Regions from separate parts of the Arthrobacter sp. LjRoot14 genome, predicted to be linked through region 1. Evidence: riboswitches for the same ligand, from Rfam matches in the RefSeq annotation. Region 1 holds a riboswitch; the other holds the start of a gene.
The links. A riboswitch is a leader RNA that binds a small molecule or an ion and turns the genes downstream of it on or off. The one in region 1 is predicted to bind thiamine pyrophosphate.
Positions count from the first base shown of each region.

Region 2: another riboswitch for thiamine pyrophosphate. It lies ahead of ACSQ12_RS20220 (ECF transporter S component); the one in region 1 lies ahead of thiC (phosphomethylpyrimidine synthase ThiC).

Region 1 is NZ_CAXURL020000001.1:2,864,982-2,872,524, forward strand. Features, by position in the region: gene ACSQ12_RS12920 (VOC family protein) at 1-641, opposite strand, end outside; gene ACSQ12_RS12925 (amidohydrolase family protein) at 725-1,807, opposite strand; TPP riboswitch at 1,893-2,000, shown strand; gene thiC (phosphomethylpyrimidine synthase ThiC) at 1,995-3,875, shown strand; gene ACSQ12_RS12935 (alpha/beta fold hydrolase) at 3,844-4,578, opposite strand; gene ffh (signal recognition particle protein) at 4,675-6,261, opposite strand; gene ACSQ12_RS12945 (glucose-6-phosphate dehydrogenase) at 6,413-7,543, shown strand, end outside.
Region 2 is NZ_CAXURL020000001.1:4,448,441-4,455,983, reverse strand. Features, by position in the region: gene ACSQ12_RS20240 (Na+/H+ antiporter subunit E) at 1-160, shown strand, start outside; gene ACSQ12_RS20235 (monovalent cation/H+ antiporter complex subunit F) at 157-435, shown strand; gene mnhG (monovalent cation/H(+) antiporter subunit G) at 425-859, shown strand; gene ACSQ12_RS20225 (DUF4235 domain-containing protein) at 974-1,237, opposite strand; TPP riboswitch at 1,388-1,530, shown strand; gene ACSQ12_RS20220 (ECF transporter S component) at 1,604-2,236, shown strand; gene ACSQ12_RS20215 (ABC transporter ATP-binding protein) at 2,253-3,863, shown strand; gene ACSQ12_RS20210 (energy-coupling factor transporter transmembrane component T family protein) at 3,860-4,663, shown strand; gene ACSQ12_RS20205 (UDP-N-acetylglucosamine 1-carboxyvinyltransferase) at 4,773-6,296, shown strand; gene ACSQ12_RS20200 (glutamate--cysteine ligase 2) at 6,370-7,543, shown strand, end outside.

The DNA.
Region 1 (7,543 bases):
ACGAACAGGGCCTGCCCGTGCCATCCCGCGGTCTTTTCGAAGCCAAGAGTGCCCACGTAGAAGTCGTGTGCCGACTGGACGTCGCCGACCTGCAGGTGGATGTGCCCGACGGCGGCTGCTGCCTCGCGCTGCCCGCCCACCGCGTCCTCGGTCAGGTGGTCCTGCAGGAACCGCTGCGGCGGCAGGGCAAGGCTGTCCATGACCACATTGGCCCCCTCCCAGGACCAGGCGGCGCGGGGTCGGTCCCGGTAGAGCTCGATGCCGTTGCCCTCGGGGTCGTTGAAGTAGAAGGCCTCGCTGACGAGGTGGTCCGCGCTTCCCGTGAAAAGCTTCGGTTCATACCGGGCGGCAGAGGCCACCGTGGCAGCGAGCGACGACCGGTCCTCGAACAGCAGTGCCGTGTGGAACAGCCCCGCCTCGCCGCGGGCCGGGAGGTTCAACCCGGGGGCCGCGGCCAGGTGGACCAGGGGTGCACCCCGGCGGCCGAGGTACACCCCGCCGTCCTGCTCAGCCACGACGTCCAGCCCGAGCGCGCGCTGGTAATAGTCCGTCATCAGCTTCATGTCGCCCACCTTGAGCATCACCGTGCCCATGGTGAGATCGGCGGGCAGCAGGTCCTTGCTGCTGGATTCCACGGTCATTCCAACTCCAAACTCCGGAAACTCGGCCGCCGGCGACCGGCGACGATTACATAGAGTAAATTACTTGAAGCTTCAATTTATTCCTAGCGGAGCTGCCGGCCCCGAAGAACGGTGTGCTTGAGGTCCCGCAGTGTTGCCGGGTTGAGCCTGGGGTCCAGTTCGCACAGCACGACGTCGGCGCTGGCACCTTCGGCGATGCCGTCCGCTCCCAGCCACTCACGCGCGGCCCAGGAAGCGGCGTCCAGGGCTGAGGCCGCCGGCAGGCCGGCGGCGTGGAGCGCCTGGATCTCGTCCACGATCCTGCCGTGGCTGATGACACTGCCCGCATCGGTCCCGGCGTAGATCGCGACGCCGGCTTCGAAGGCCTCGAGGATGCGCTCGTTCCGCCGTTCCCAGAGCCTTTGCATGTGGGCCGCGTACACCGGAAACTTCGCTTTCGCACGGGCCGCAATGTCGGGGAATGTCGCAATGTTGATCAGCGTGGGAATGATGGGGACGCGCTGTTCCACGAAACGGGGGATGTGGCGCGGCAGCAGGCCGGTTCCGTGTTCGATGCAGTCGATGCCGGCGTCGAGCATGTCATCCAGGGTGTCCTCCGCGAAACAGTGGGCGGTCACCCTGGCGCCTTCGTCGTGGGCTGCGCGGACAGCGTCCCGCACCACTGCGGCGGGGAACGAAGGCGCCAGGTCGCCGGCGTCCCGGTCGATCCAGTCCCCTACGAGCTTGACCCAGCCGTCACCCGCCAGCGCCTGCTTCCGCACGGCCTCGACCAGTCCGTCCGGCTCAACTTCGACAGCGAATCCCTGCAGGTAGCGGCGCGTCCTGGCGATGTGGCGGCCGGCGCGGATGATGCGCGGCAGCTCCGGCCGCTGCTGGAGCCAGCGGGTGTCGTGGACGGCGCCGGCATCCCGGACGAGCAGCGTGCCGGCATTCCTGTCCGTGAGGGCCTGTTCCTCGGCCACGGAATCCGGAACGTCACCGGCTGGTCCCAGCCCGATGTGGCAATGCGCATCCACCAGGCCAGGCAGCACCCAGCCGTTCAACACCAGGTCAGGCGGAGCGGCCGGCCGTGTGAACGTCAGCCTGCCGTCCACAGCCCAGAGGCCCTGCCGTTCCCGGTCCGGGGCGGTGAGCACGGTTCCGCTGAATTCGATGACGTCACGCATGCTTCAAGCCTAGACCGGCCGGGCACCCTCCCCTGTTGTGACCTGCATGTGACATGGACCCGCCCCGGCCCTGTGGTAGCTTCGTCTACGACCACACGGGTGCCCTTGCAAGGGCTGAGATCGGGCTGACGCGGCCTGCGACCGTTGAACCTGTCCGGGTAATGCCGGCGAAGGAAGTGAGTATTCCGTGAATACACAAGAAACACAGCTGATCCGTGCCCAAAACAAGACCGCACCCGGCAATTCGGCACCTGCCGAAGCGCAGTCCATGAAGTCCCACTCGCTGGCATTCATCGCCGATGAGGCCACCGGGATCCGGGTTCCGGTGACCGAAATCGCCCTTGAGGACTCACCGGGCGGGGCAGCCAACCCGCCGTTCCGCGTGTACCGGACTGCCGGGCCCGGCAGCGATCCCGTGGTGGGCCTGGAGCCGTTCAGGACCCGGTGGATCGAGTCGCGGGCAGACACCGAGCCCTATGGCGGAAGGGAACGGAACCTGCTCGATGACGGCAGGTCGGCAGTGCGCCGCGGCGCCGCGTCCGCGGAGTGGAAGGGCGCGCAGCCCGTGCCCCGCCGCGCCGTCGAAGGCAGGACAGTCACGCAGATGCACTACGCCCGGCAGGGTGTGGTGACGCCCGAGATGCAGTTCGTTGCCCTCCGCGAAAACTGCGACGTGGAGCTGGTCCGCAGCGAAGTGGCTGCGGGCCGCGCCATCATCCCCAACAACATCAACCACCCGGAATCCGAGCCGATGATCATCGGCAAGGCCTTCCTGGTGAAGATCAACGCCAACATCGGCAACTCGGCCGTCACGAGCTCCATCGCGGAGGAGGTCGACAAGCTGCAATGGGCCACACAGTGGGGCGCCGACACCGTGATGGACCTGTCCACCGGCGATGACATCCACACCACCCGTGAGTGGATCATCCGCAACTCGCCCGTCCCGATCGGCACCGTTCCCATCTATCAGGCCCTGGAAAAGGTCAACGGCGAGGCCAACCAACTGACGTGGGAAATCTTCCGCGACACCGTGATCGAACAGTGCGAGCAGGGCGTGGACTACATGACCATCCACGCCGGGGTGCTGCTGCGGTATGTGCCGCTGACGGCCAACCGGGTGACCGGCGTAGTCTCCCGCGGCGGCTCCATCATGGCCGGCTGGTGCCTTGCCCACCACCAGGAGAACTTCCTGTACACGCACTTCGACGAGCTGTGCGAAATTTTCGCCAAGTACGACGTCGCGTTCTCGCTGGGCGACGGGCTGCGGCCAGGTGCGACCGCGGACGCGAACGACGCCGCCCAGTTCGCGGAGCTGGATACCCTGGCCGAACTGACGCAGCGCGCCTGGGAGTTCGACGTGCAGGTGATGGTGGAAGGACCCGGCCACGTGCCGTTCCATCTGGTCCGTGAAAACGTGGAACGCCAGCAGGAACTCTGCAAGGGAGCACCGTTCTACACGCTGGGGCCGCTGGTCACGGACATAGCCCCGGGCTACGACCACATCACGTCCGCCATCGGCGCCACGGAAATCGCCCGCTACGGCACGGCCATGCTCTGCTACGTCACGCCCAAGGAACACCTGGGGCTGCCCAACAAGGACGATGTCAAGACCGGCGTCATTACCTACAAGATTGCCGCCCACGCCGCCGACCTGGCCAAGGGCCACCCCGGCGCGCACGAACGCGACGACGCCCTGTCCAAGGCCCGGTTCGAATTCCGCTGGCGGGACCAGTTCGCCCTCTCACTGGACCCGGTCACCGCCGAATCCTTCCATGACGAGACCCTCCCCGCGGAACCGGCCAAGACCGCGCACTTCTGCTCCATGTGCGGGCCCAAGTTCTGCTCCATGCGCATCAGCCAGGACATCAGGGACGAGTACGGTTCCGCCGAAGCACAGTCGGCACTCGCCGAGATGGCGGCAGGCATGCGTGAAAAGAGCAACGAATTCCTGGCAGCCGGCGGCAAGGTCTACCTTCCCGAGCTGCAGCTTCCAAACCCGGAACAACCGGGCCGGCACAGTGCAGCGACGGGCGACGCTACGACGCCTGTGAGTGCTGACGCCTGCTGACTTCTGCGATGAAGGACCGGATAACCCGGTCTCCCTCCACCGAGTCCTGAGGCCGGTGTCCGCCCGCGGCAACGCGGTGCTGGGCACCGGTTTCACGCAGGTAGCCCGCAATCTCTTCGTAGAGCGGCTCCCAGCCGCCGGTCAGGACGAGCGTGGCGACACCCGGCACGATCTGCAGCGGCGCCTCCCACGGAGGCGCCTGTAACCGGAGCCGGCGGGCAGCGTTGAGTGCTTCCGGCGTGGCGGGGCCATCACTGTGCACGGAAAACGCCCGCCGGACAAACTCCCGCTGGAAGTCGTCGTCGCCGAGCTGGTGCCGCACGTCAAAAAGCGGCTGCATCAGTGCGCGGTGCGCAGCAGTGGCAGGCAGTTCAGCGGTCAGTGACAGGCAGGCGGGCTCCACGAGGGTGAGGGACTGCACCAGATCCGGGCGTTCCACGGCCGCCATCATGGCCGCAATGGCGCCCTGGGCATGCGCCACCACATGTCCGCCGGCAACGCCGCGGCCCTCGTCCGCCAAGGCCCCCAGCACAATCCGGGCGTCCGTCTGGAAGTCCGATTCGACGGGCTCCGCAGACGCGTCAAAACCGTGGCGGCGCAGGAACAGTGCGTCGTAGGCCAGGGCCATGCCGTGTTGCTTGGGCCACGCGGCAGACCCGAAGGCTCCCGAACCGTGGACGAACACTACGCGCTGCTTAAACATGCCCCAACCCTATGGCAATGGCCGGACAATTCGGCCGGACGACATTGAACCTGCCGGCAGCCACGTTGACCGTACGTAAAACCGCGCCGCCAGTAACTACTTGCTCCCGCCGAGGAACTTGTCGAACCCCTTGGGCAGGTTGAGCTGCGACGGGTCGAAGTCCGCTCCCTGCTGACCGAAAGCCGCCCCGGTCGGAAGTGCCTTGCCGGCGCTGGCGCGCCGGGCCTCGGCGTCGCGGAGTTCCTGCGCTGCCTTGGCCGGGTTTCCGGACTTGGCCTTCTTCTTCGGCGCGTTCTTGGCGCCCTTGCGGGCTCCTCCGCCGCCCATGCCAGGCATTCCAGGCATGCCCGGCATTCCGCCGCCGGCTGCCATCTTCTTCATCATCTTCTGCGCCTGGGCAAACCGCTCCAGCAGGCCGTTGACGTCCGACACATGCATGCCCGAGCCCTTGGCGATGCGGGCCCGGCGTGAGCCGTTGATGATCTTGGGGGCAACGCGCTCATGCGGGGTCATGGAACGGACGATCGCTTCGACGCGGTCGATTTCGCGTTCGTCGAATTGCTCGAGCTGCTGGCGGATGTTCTGCGCGCCCGGCATCATCATGAGCATTTTCTTCATGGAGCCCATGTTGCGGATTTGCTGCATCTGGGCCAGGAAGTCATCCAGCGTGAAGTCTTCCTGGTCGGCGAACTTCTTCGCCATCCGGGCCGCTTCGTCCTTGTCCCAGGACTTTTCAGCCTGTTCGATCAGGGTGAGGACGTCGCCCATGTCGAGAATGCGGGACGCCATGCGGTCCGGGTGGAACAGCTCAAAGTCGTCCACGCCTTCGCCGGTGGAGGCGAACATGACGGGCTTGCCGGTGACCGACGCAACGGACAGCGCGGCACCGCCGCGGGCGTCGCCGTCGAGCTTGGAAAGTACGATGCCGGTGAAGTTGACGCCTTCATCGAAGGCAAGCGCCGTGTTGACGGCGTCCTGTCCGATCATCGAGTCAATGACGAAGAGCACTTCGTTGGGCACGATCGCCCGGCGGATCTGGCGCGCCTGCTCCATCATTTCGGCATCCACGCCAAGGCGTCCGGCGGTGTCCACAATGACGACGTCGTGAAGCTTCTGGCGCGCTTCTTCGACACCGGCCCGGGCAACTGCCACGGGGTCGCCGGCCGGGTGTTCCAGCTCCATGGAGGTGGCACCCGGGTGCGGGGCGAAGACGGGCACCCCGGCGCGCTGTCCGACAACCTGGAGCTGGTTGACAGCGTTGGGCCGCTGGAGGTCACAGGCCACGAGCATGGGGCTGTGGCCCTGGGACTTCAGCCATTTGGAGAGCTTGCCGGCGAGGGTGGTCTTGCCGGCACCCTGGAGGCCCGCGAGCATGATGATGGTGGGGCCGGTCTTGGCCAGGCGGATACGCCGGGTCTCGCCGCCCAGGATTTCAACGAGTTCCTCGTTGACGATCTTGACGATCTGCTGGCTGGGGTTCAAGGCACCGGACACCTCGGCGCCCAGGGCACGCTCGCGCACCCGGCCCGTGAACTCGCGGACCACGGGCACGGCAACGTCGGCGTCCAGGAGGGCCCGCCGGATCTCGCGGACCGTGGCGTCAACGTCCGCCTCGGTGAGGCGGCCCTTGCCGCGGAGATTCTTGAAGGTTGCTGTCAACCGGTCAGAGAGTGAATTGAACACGCGCCGTGCACTTCTTTCAGTGGATCTACAGCTGGCGGCCGGTGCGGCTCGCCAGAGTCGTGACTGTTGTTGGCCTGGACCAACTGCCTCGACAACGGGACTCGACTATCTAGGGTACCAAGACAGCCCTTCAAGATGGCATGCTGGCAGGATGGCCGCCCAAACCACTGTAAAAACATTGCTCATCCTCGGCGCCTCCGGGGACCTCACCGGCCGGCTGCTGCTGCCTGGACTCGCCCGCCTCGCTGCCCGGGGGCGTGCCGACGGGCTGACGCTCGTGGGTGCCGGATCGGATCCCTGGACCCCGGAACAATGGCTGGAACGCGTCGAGACGTCCTTTGCCGATTCGAACTCCCAGGCAGACGCCGCCGGCAAGCGCGAGCTCAAACGCATTGCGGGATCAACGGCATACCACCAGCTTGACGTGACGGCGGGCGGCGAGCTGGCCTCCCTGCTTTCCGGCCTGGAAGCCCCGGTGGCCGTGTACTTCGCCCTGCCCCCGCACGTCAGCCAGAAGGCCTGCGAAGTGCTGGCCCCGGAGGAAGTACCCGCCGGCACCCGGCTGGTGATGGAAAAGCCCTTCGGATCCAGCGAGGATTCCGCCCGCCACCTCAACCAGACCCTCGCGGCGCTGGTCCCCGAAGACCACATCCACCGGGTGGACCACTTCCTGGGCAAGGCAACGGTACTCAACATCCTCGGCCTTCGCTTCGCGAACACCTTCCTGGAACCGATCTGGAACCGCGATTACATCGAAAAGGTGGAGGTCATCTTCGACGAGGACCTCGCCCTCGAAGGCCGCGCCCGCTACTACGACGCCGCCGGCGCGCTCAGGGACATGATCCAGAGCCACCTGCTGCAGATCATGGCGCTGATGGCCATCGAGCCGCCGGCTTCCGTTGACGAGCGTGACCTCCGGGACGCTGTGGCCACACTCCTTCGCGCCAGCAGCGTCAAGGCGCCCTACCGGTCAAGCACCCGGCGTGCCAAGTACACTGCCGGGTCCATCGACGGGCGGGAAGTGCCGGACTACGCCAGGGAAAAAGGCGTGGACGCGTCCAGGAACACCGAAACACTCGCGGAAGTGCAGGTTGACATCGACAACTGGCGCTGGGCGGGAGTGCCCTTCTTCCTCCGTTCAGGCAAGGCGCTCGGGGCAAAACGCAAGGAAGCCGTGATCACCTTCAAGCCGGTGCCCCACCTTCCCAAGGGATTCACCGGCGTCGATTCGCCGAATCAGCTCCGCATCGGGTTCGGGCCCGACACACTTCAGTTCGACGTC
Region 2 (7,543 bases), 1.6 Mb from region 1:
CCGCTCCACGTCCACGCTCTACATCCACGGGCTGAATGTGCGGAGCGGAGAGGACATTGTGAACCTGCGCAAAGAGGTCCGGGATGCCGAGGCGGCACTGATCAGGATCATGGGCACCCGCGAGGAACTGGCCGCACTGAAACAGGAGGTGGGCGCATGATGGACGTCGTCCTGACCGTAACGGCCGTGATCCTGTCCCTGGCGGCAGCCGGGGCGATTGTCCGGATCGCCATCGGCCCGTCCCTGCTGGACCGGGTGCTGGCCTCTGACGTGCTGCTGGCCATCATCGGTGCCACGCTCTGCATCGACATGGCCGTCAACCGGCACCTGAACAACCTGATGCTGCTCGTGGCGCTGTCCATCATCGGATTCATCGGGTCCGTGACCGTGGCGCGCTTCGTGGCCGACCGGCGGGAGCAGCCCCATGAATCCTGAACCATCCGCCGTGGACACAGTCATTGATGCAGTGTCGGCCGTCTTTATGGTGGTGGGCGCCCTGATGTCCCTCGGTGCGGCGATCGGCCTGTTGCGCTTCCCCGACCTGATGAGCAGGATGCACGCCGCCACGAAGCCCCAGGTGCTGGGACTCTTCCTGCTGCTGGCCTCGGTGGGCCTGCAGCTGCGGACCTGGTGGGTGTGGCCCGTGCTGTTCGTGGCGTGGATCTTCCAGGTGCTCACCGTTCCGGTGTCCGCCCACATGGTGGGCAGGGCGGGTTACCGCACCAAGCACCTGCACAAGGAACTGCTCACCACGGATGAACTGGAGGCCGTAGTGCTGAAGGCAGCCGACAAGAAGGCCGCCACAAGGCAGGAATCAGAAAAGCGCGCCGCCGTCGAGGGTGACGACGGCGCAGCCTAAGGGGCGCCCGCAAGAAGTTCCGGGCCGCCACCCCCGGTGGAGTTTTTGTCCAGATAACGCGACTTGGAGGTCAATTACCTCCCGTTACCTGGACAAAAACTCTCCCGGGTGGGCCTAGACGATGTCCTGGCTCTTGGCGAAGCGGGTGATGGCACGCTGCGTGCCCCGGTTGGCCAGGACCTGGATGATGGCGCTGACAGCCGCCGAGATCAGCGCAAAGGTCAGGGCGCTGCGCAGGGTGGTGGGGACGTCGTCCTTGTCGCCCTTCGGGGGCTTGCGGCCGGTGATCTTTTCCCAGACGACGTCAACGGCCTTGGTGCCGGCGAATCCGGCAAGCAGGCTCACTCCGGTTCCAAGCAGCTTGATGAAAAAACTCACTCCAGTACCCCTTACAGGTGGGAAACAACGGAAACAGGGCTTCCCCTAGCCTAGCCGCATCAACCCGGCCGCATCACCGCGCATTGTGACACCCTCCCCGGGATTTCGCGGGCCCGCGGGTGTAAACTGATCCACGCCCACAAGGGCGAATTGATACGACAGGGGAGCGTCGCCGTCGGGCATCACTGGAACATTCCAGGGAACCGGAGGCGGGCGCTGAGAGTGCGGACAGCCGCAGACCCTCGAACCTGATCCGGTTAGTACCGGCGCAAGGGAGTCGAGTTCTCAGAGTGTCCGGCAGCAGGCGGCGGAAGCCGCGGACGGTCCGGGGAACACTCTCCCCTCCTGTACCTCAGGAGGAAGAAAATGACTGGAATGACGGCCAAGCAGACGCTTGGCAACAGCAAGTGCAACTGGCGCGTGGTGGACATTGTGGTTGCCGCGTTGATCGCAGTAGCCGGAGGCGTGATTTTCTGGGCCTGGTCCCAGGGGGCTGCCGCAGTTTCGCCGCCCATGAACGCCGTCTACCCGCCGCTGACCGGCCTTATCGCAGGCGGCTGGATGATTCCCGCCGTCCTGGGCATGCTGATCATCCGCAAGCCCGGAGCCGCCCTGTTCTGCGAAACAGTGGCCGCCACGGGTGAGCTGATCATGGGCTCGCAGTACGGCGCGTCGGTGCTGTTCTCCGGCTTCGTGCAGGGGCTCGGCGCGGAGATCATCTTCGCGGTGTTCGTTTACAAGAAGTTCAATCTGCCCGTTTCGCTGCTGGCCGGCGCCGCTGCAGGCCTCTTCTGCGGCCTGAACGACTCGTTCGCACCGTGGGGCTGGAACATCGCCTACGCTGCCGGCGACAAGCTGGCCTACATCATCTTCACGGCCATCTCCGGCGCCATCATCGCCGGCGGACTGTCCTGGCTGGCCACCCGCGGACTGGCCCGGACCGGTGTGCTGAGCTCCTTCGCCTCCCGCAAGGCAGCGACGGAGCCTGTCTTCTCCTGATGAACGGACACTGCTCATGACGCCTTCCGACACCGTCCGCCCGGCAGCGGTTACGGCACGCGGCTGGGGCTGGCGGCATGCCGGCCGGTCCCGGCCCGCCGTCCACGGCCTGGACCTGGACATTCAGCCGGGCGAACGCGTGCTGCTGCTGGGTCCCTCCGGCGCGGGCAAGTCCACGCTGCTGCACGCACTCGCCGGGGTGCTCGGGGACAGCGACTCCGGAGCCCACGACGGAACGCCGGATGCCGACGACTCCGACGAGACCGGTTCCCTGCTCATCGACGGTGCCCCGCCGCGTGCTCAGCGCGGCCGCGCCGGCCTCATGCAGCAGGACCCGGAGACGCAGGTGGTCCTTTCCCGCGTGGGGGACGACGTCGCCTTCGGCGCCGAGAACCTTGCCGTGCCGCGCGCGGACATCTGGACGCGTGTCGGAGAGGCGCTCGACGACGTCGGGCTGGCCCACCTGCCGCTGGACCACCCGACGTCAGCTCTGTCCGGCGGGCAGAAGCAGCGCCTCGCGCTTGCCGGGATCCTCGCCATGCGCCCGGGACTGCTGCTCCTCGACGAGCCCACTGCCAACCTGGACCCTGCCGGCGTCCTGGAAGTCCGTGACGCCGTGGGCCGGTGCCTGGACAAGACCGGGGCAACGCTGGTGGTGGTGGAACACCGCGTGGGCGTGTGGAAGGACCTTGTGGACCGGATCGTGGTGCTGCAGCCGGGATCTGCCACGGACACCGCGGTGCTCCTGGACGGCCCTCCGGACCGGGTCCTGGCAGAGGCGCGGGACGTGCTCGTCTCCGCCGGCGTCTGGGTGCCCGGGTACGTGCCCGCCACCCGGGCTCGAACGGGTGACGCAGGAGTGCCGGGTGCCACTGGAACGCAGGGCGAGCCGGGTGCCGGGAACCTCCTGCTGGCCGCCGAAAACCTTGCCGTGTCCCGCGAACGCCCCCGCCGGCGGCGCTTCAAGGCTGTCCCGCCGGTCCCCGTGCAGTCCGGCATCACGGCGCAGGTCCGCGCCGGCCAGGCATTGACCATCACGGGTCCCAACGGTTCCGGAAAGTCCACGTTTGCCCTGACCCTCGCCGGGCTGCTCCAGCCGGTGGAGGGCTCGGTTTCCGCCACGGTCGACCTCAGCCAAGGTGCCGGCATCGACCCGTACAAGTGGAAGGCGGAGCAGCTGATCTCCCGGATCGGCACCGTGTTCCAGGAACCGGAGCACCAGTTCGTCACCGGCCGGGTGCTGGATGAGCTGATGTTCGGCCCGCGGCACCTGGGCCACGGCGAGGACCGCGTGGACGAACTCCTGGAGCGCCTCCGGCTGACCAAGCTGGTGGACGCCAACCCCTACACACTCTCCGGCGGGGAGAAGCGCCGGCTGTCCGTCGCCACCGTCCTGGCCGCGCATCCCCGCGTGCTGATCCTGGACGAGCCCACGTTCGGCCAGGACGCCAACACCTGGGCCGAGCTCGCCTCCTTCCTCTCCGAACTCCTCGACGCCGGCACCGCCGTGGTGTCGGTGACCCACGACCAGGAGTTCAGCGACGTCCTGGGCGGTACCGAGCTGAAACTGGGCGCGCCCGAACCCGGGCGGCCAGGACTGCGCAACCCGAAGGTGGCTGCACCATGAGGCAAGCGCTGACCCTGCAGGCGAACCACGCCCTGCTCACCCGGGCCAATCCGCTGGCCAAGTTCGCCGTCGTCATGCTGATGACCGTGGTGCTGGCGCTGTCCATCGACTGGGTGTCCGCCTCCGTGGCGCTGGCCTTCGAGCTGCTGCTCTTTCCGCTGGCGGGACTGACCGTCGCGTTGCTCTGGCAGCGTGGCTGGCCGCTGATCCTGGCGGCTGCACTGGGCGGCTGGAGCACCTCGATTCTGGCGCCTGACGCCGGAAGGATACTGCTCGACGTCGGCATCTGGTCCATCAGTGAAGGTTCGCTGGAGCTGGGGCTGGGATTTCTGCTCCGGGGGGTGGCGATCGCCCTCCCCGCGGTGCTGTTGATGAGTTGCACGGACCCGACTGACCTGGCAGACGCCCTCGCCCAGAAAGCGAAGCTGCCGCACCGCTTCGTGCTGGGTACGCTGGCCGCCATGCGGCTCGTGGGGCTGATGGCCGAAGAATGGCAGACGATCGGCATGGCCCGGCGCGCTCGCGGTGTGGGCTCGCACGGCAGTCCGGCGCAGCGCCTCCGGGCCACGCTGGGGCAGAGCTTCGGACTCCTGGTCCAGGCTGTGCGCCGGGCGTCACGGCTTGCCGTCACCATGGAGGCTCGGGGGTTCGGCGGCGCGCAGCGGACCTGGGCGCGTGAGTCCACGTTCAGCAAGCTGGACATCTGGGTGGTCCTCGGCGGCGTGCTGATTGCCGCCGCGGCAGTGTCCGCGGCAGTCGGTGCGGGGACCTGGAACATGGTGTTCCTCGAGCAGCAATAGCCTCCGGGGGCCGGCGCCGCATATCGCACGAAGTGAATATTTTGTGAGTTTGAGTGCACTTTCCGGCGTTTCGAATGGCCAAATAGCTCATGCGTGATATTTTCCTTGTATGACTCAAGAGACTGCTGAACACGTTGGCCTGCTGCTCCGCGATGCCCGCGGGGAGAAGGGCTGGACCCAGGGGCAGCTGGCAGCCGAGCTGGGCACCAGCCAAAGCGCCATCGCCCGGATGGAACAGGGCAAGCAGAACCTCAGCCTCAAAATGATCCAGCGGCTCGAGGCCATTGTTGGCCGCAGCATCGTCAAAGTGGGCCGGCCGCAGATGACGCACCTCCGGGTGGAGGGCGGCCGCACGCTGTCCGGTTCGGTGGACGTCAACAGCAGCAAGAACGCCGGAGTTGCCCTTCTCTGCGCCAGCCTCATCAACCGTGGCACCACCACGTTGCGCCGGCTGGCCCGGATCGAGGAAGTGAACCGGATCGTGGAGGTCCTGACCAGCATCGGCGTCGAATGCACCTGGCTCAATGCCAACGATCTGCAGATCCGCCGCCCCGCCGTGCTGGACCTGGATTCCATGGACGTGGAGGCTGCCCGCCGCACCCGCAGCGTGATCATGCTGCTGGGGCCGCTCCTGGACGAGTCCGCGGAGTACCGCCTCCCGTACGCGGGCGGCTGCGACCTTGGCACCCGCACCGTGGAGCCGCACATGCAGGCCCTGCGCCAGTTCGGCCTGTCGGTGGAAGCCACGTCCGGCTTCTATTCGGTGCAGGCACCGCCGGCCGACGGCGACAACCGCACCTTTGTGCTGAGCGAACGCGGTGACACAGTCACCGAAAACGCCATCATGGCGGCCGCCCACCGCCGCGGCACCACGGTGATCCGCAACGCCAGCCCCAACTACATGGTCCAGGATCTCTGCTTCTACCTGCAGGGCCTGGGCGTGGAGATCGACGGCGTGGGGACCACCACCCTGAAAATCACCGGGCTGCCTTCCATCGACGTCAATATCGAGTACTTCCCGTCCGAGGACCCCATCGAAGCGATGAGCCTCATCACGGCCGGCATCGTGACCAATTCCGAGGTCACCATCCGCCGGGTTCCCATCGAGTTCATGGAGATCGAACTCGCCACCCTGGAGCAGATGGGCCAGGAACTGGAGATTTCCGGGGAGTACTTTGCCCGTAACGGCCGTACCCGGCTGGTGGACGTCACCACGAAGCCCTCCGCATTGCATGCCCCGACGGACAAGATCCACCCCATGCCGTTCCCCGGCCTGAACATCGATAACCTGCCGTTTTTCGCCGTCATTGCCGCGAATGCCGAAGGCCAGACCATGATCCACGACTGGGTCTACGAGAACCGGGCCATCTACCTCACCGAGCTGAACAAGCTGGGGGCCCGCGTCCAGCTGCTGGATCCGCACCGGATCTACGTCAACGGACCCACCAGGTGGCGTGCCGCCGAGGTGGGCTGCCCGCCCGCCCTCCGCCCGGCCGCCTGCATCCTGCTGGCCATGCTGGCTGCCCGCGGTGTTTCGGAACTGCGCAACATCTACGTGATCGAGCGCGGGTACGAGGACCTGGCCGAGCGGCTCAACACCATCGGTGCGAAGATCGAGTACTTCCAGGACTGACCCGTTCCGCCCTGTAAGGCAGGCGCCGTTGCGGCGCCTGTCTTACAGGGCGGCACAGGAGCACAATGTATGCATGCGAACTTTCGGGGTTGAGGAAGAGCTGCTGATTGTGGACCCCGTGACCGGGGAGCCGCTGGCGCTGGCGGACGCCCTGCTGGCAGGGCGGACGCTTGCTGCGGACGACGCTCCGGACAAACCCCGGATCCCTGACCCTCACGATCCAAACCGTCACGACGGCGACACCGGGCTCACTGCCGAACTGAAACTCGAGCAGATCGAGACGCAGACCCGTCCGTGCCTGAACTACGAGGAGCTGCTCCTCCAGATCCGCCAGGGCCGGGCCCTGGCCGACAGCGCCGCGAAGAAACACAATGCGCGGGTGGCCGCGCTGGCGACTTCGCCGATTGCCTCCACGACGCACACCACACCGAACCCCCGCTATGCCACCATGCAGGAGCGCTTTGGCCTCACCGTCCACGAGCAGCTGACCTGCGGGTTCCACGTCCACACTTTCGTCGAATCCCCGGAAGAAGGCGTGGCTGTCATCGACCGGATCAGGGACAAGCTGGCGGTGCTGACCGCGCTCAGCGCGAACTCGCCGTACTGGAACGGCGTGGAGACGGGCTTCGAGAGTTACCGCACGCAGGCCTGGAACCGCTGGCCGACGTCGGGCCCGTCCCAGATCTTCGGGACGCACTCCATGTACCGCCGCGTGGTCACCCGGCTGCTGGACAGCGGCGTGCTGCTTGACGAAGGCATGATCTATTTTGACGCGAGGCTCTCCCGCAACCATCCCACCGTGGAAGTCCGGGTGGCGGACGTCTGCCTGCAGGCCGAGGACGCCGCCCTGATCGCCGTCCTGGTGCGGGGCCTGGTGGAATCGGCCTGCAGGGAATGGCGGGCCGGTGTGGACCCGGCGCCCGTACCGACGGTGCTCCTGCGGATGGCCGCGTGGCAGGCGAGCAACTGCGGACTGCGGGGAGACCTCCTGGATTTCGGCACATTCCGTCCCGCTCCCGCAGGGGAAGTGGTGGATGCGCTGGTGGACTACGTGGCGCCCGTCCTGGCGGAACAGGACGAGCTGGAACTGGCCCGGGAAGGCGTGCGGAGAATCCTGGACAGGGGGACCGGTTCGGAACAGCAGCGCCTTGCCATGCAGGAAGGCCTTGCCGGGACCTCGGACGCCGCTGCCGGGCTGGCCGCAGTGGTCGCCCACGCGGTGGACATGAGCATGCGCCGGACCGAAG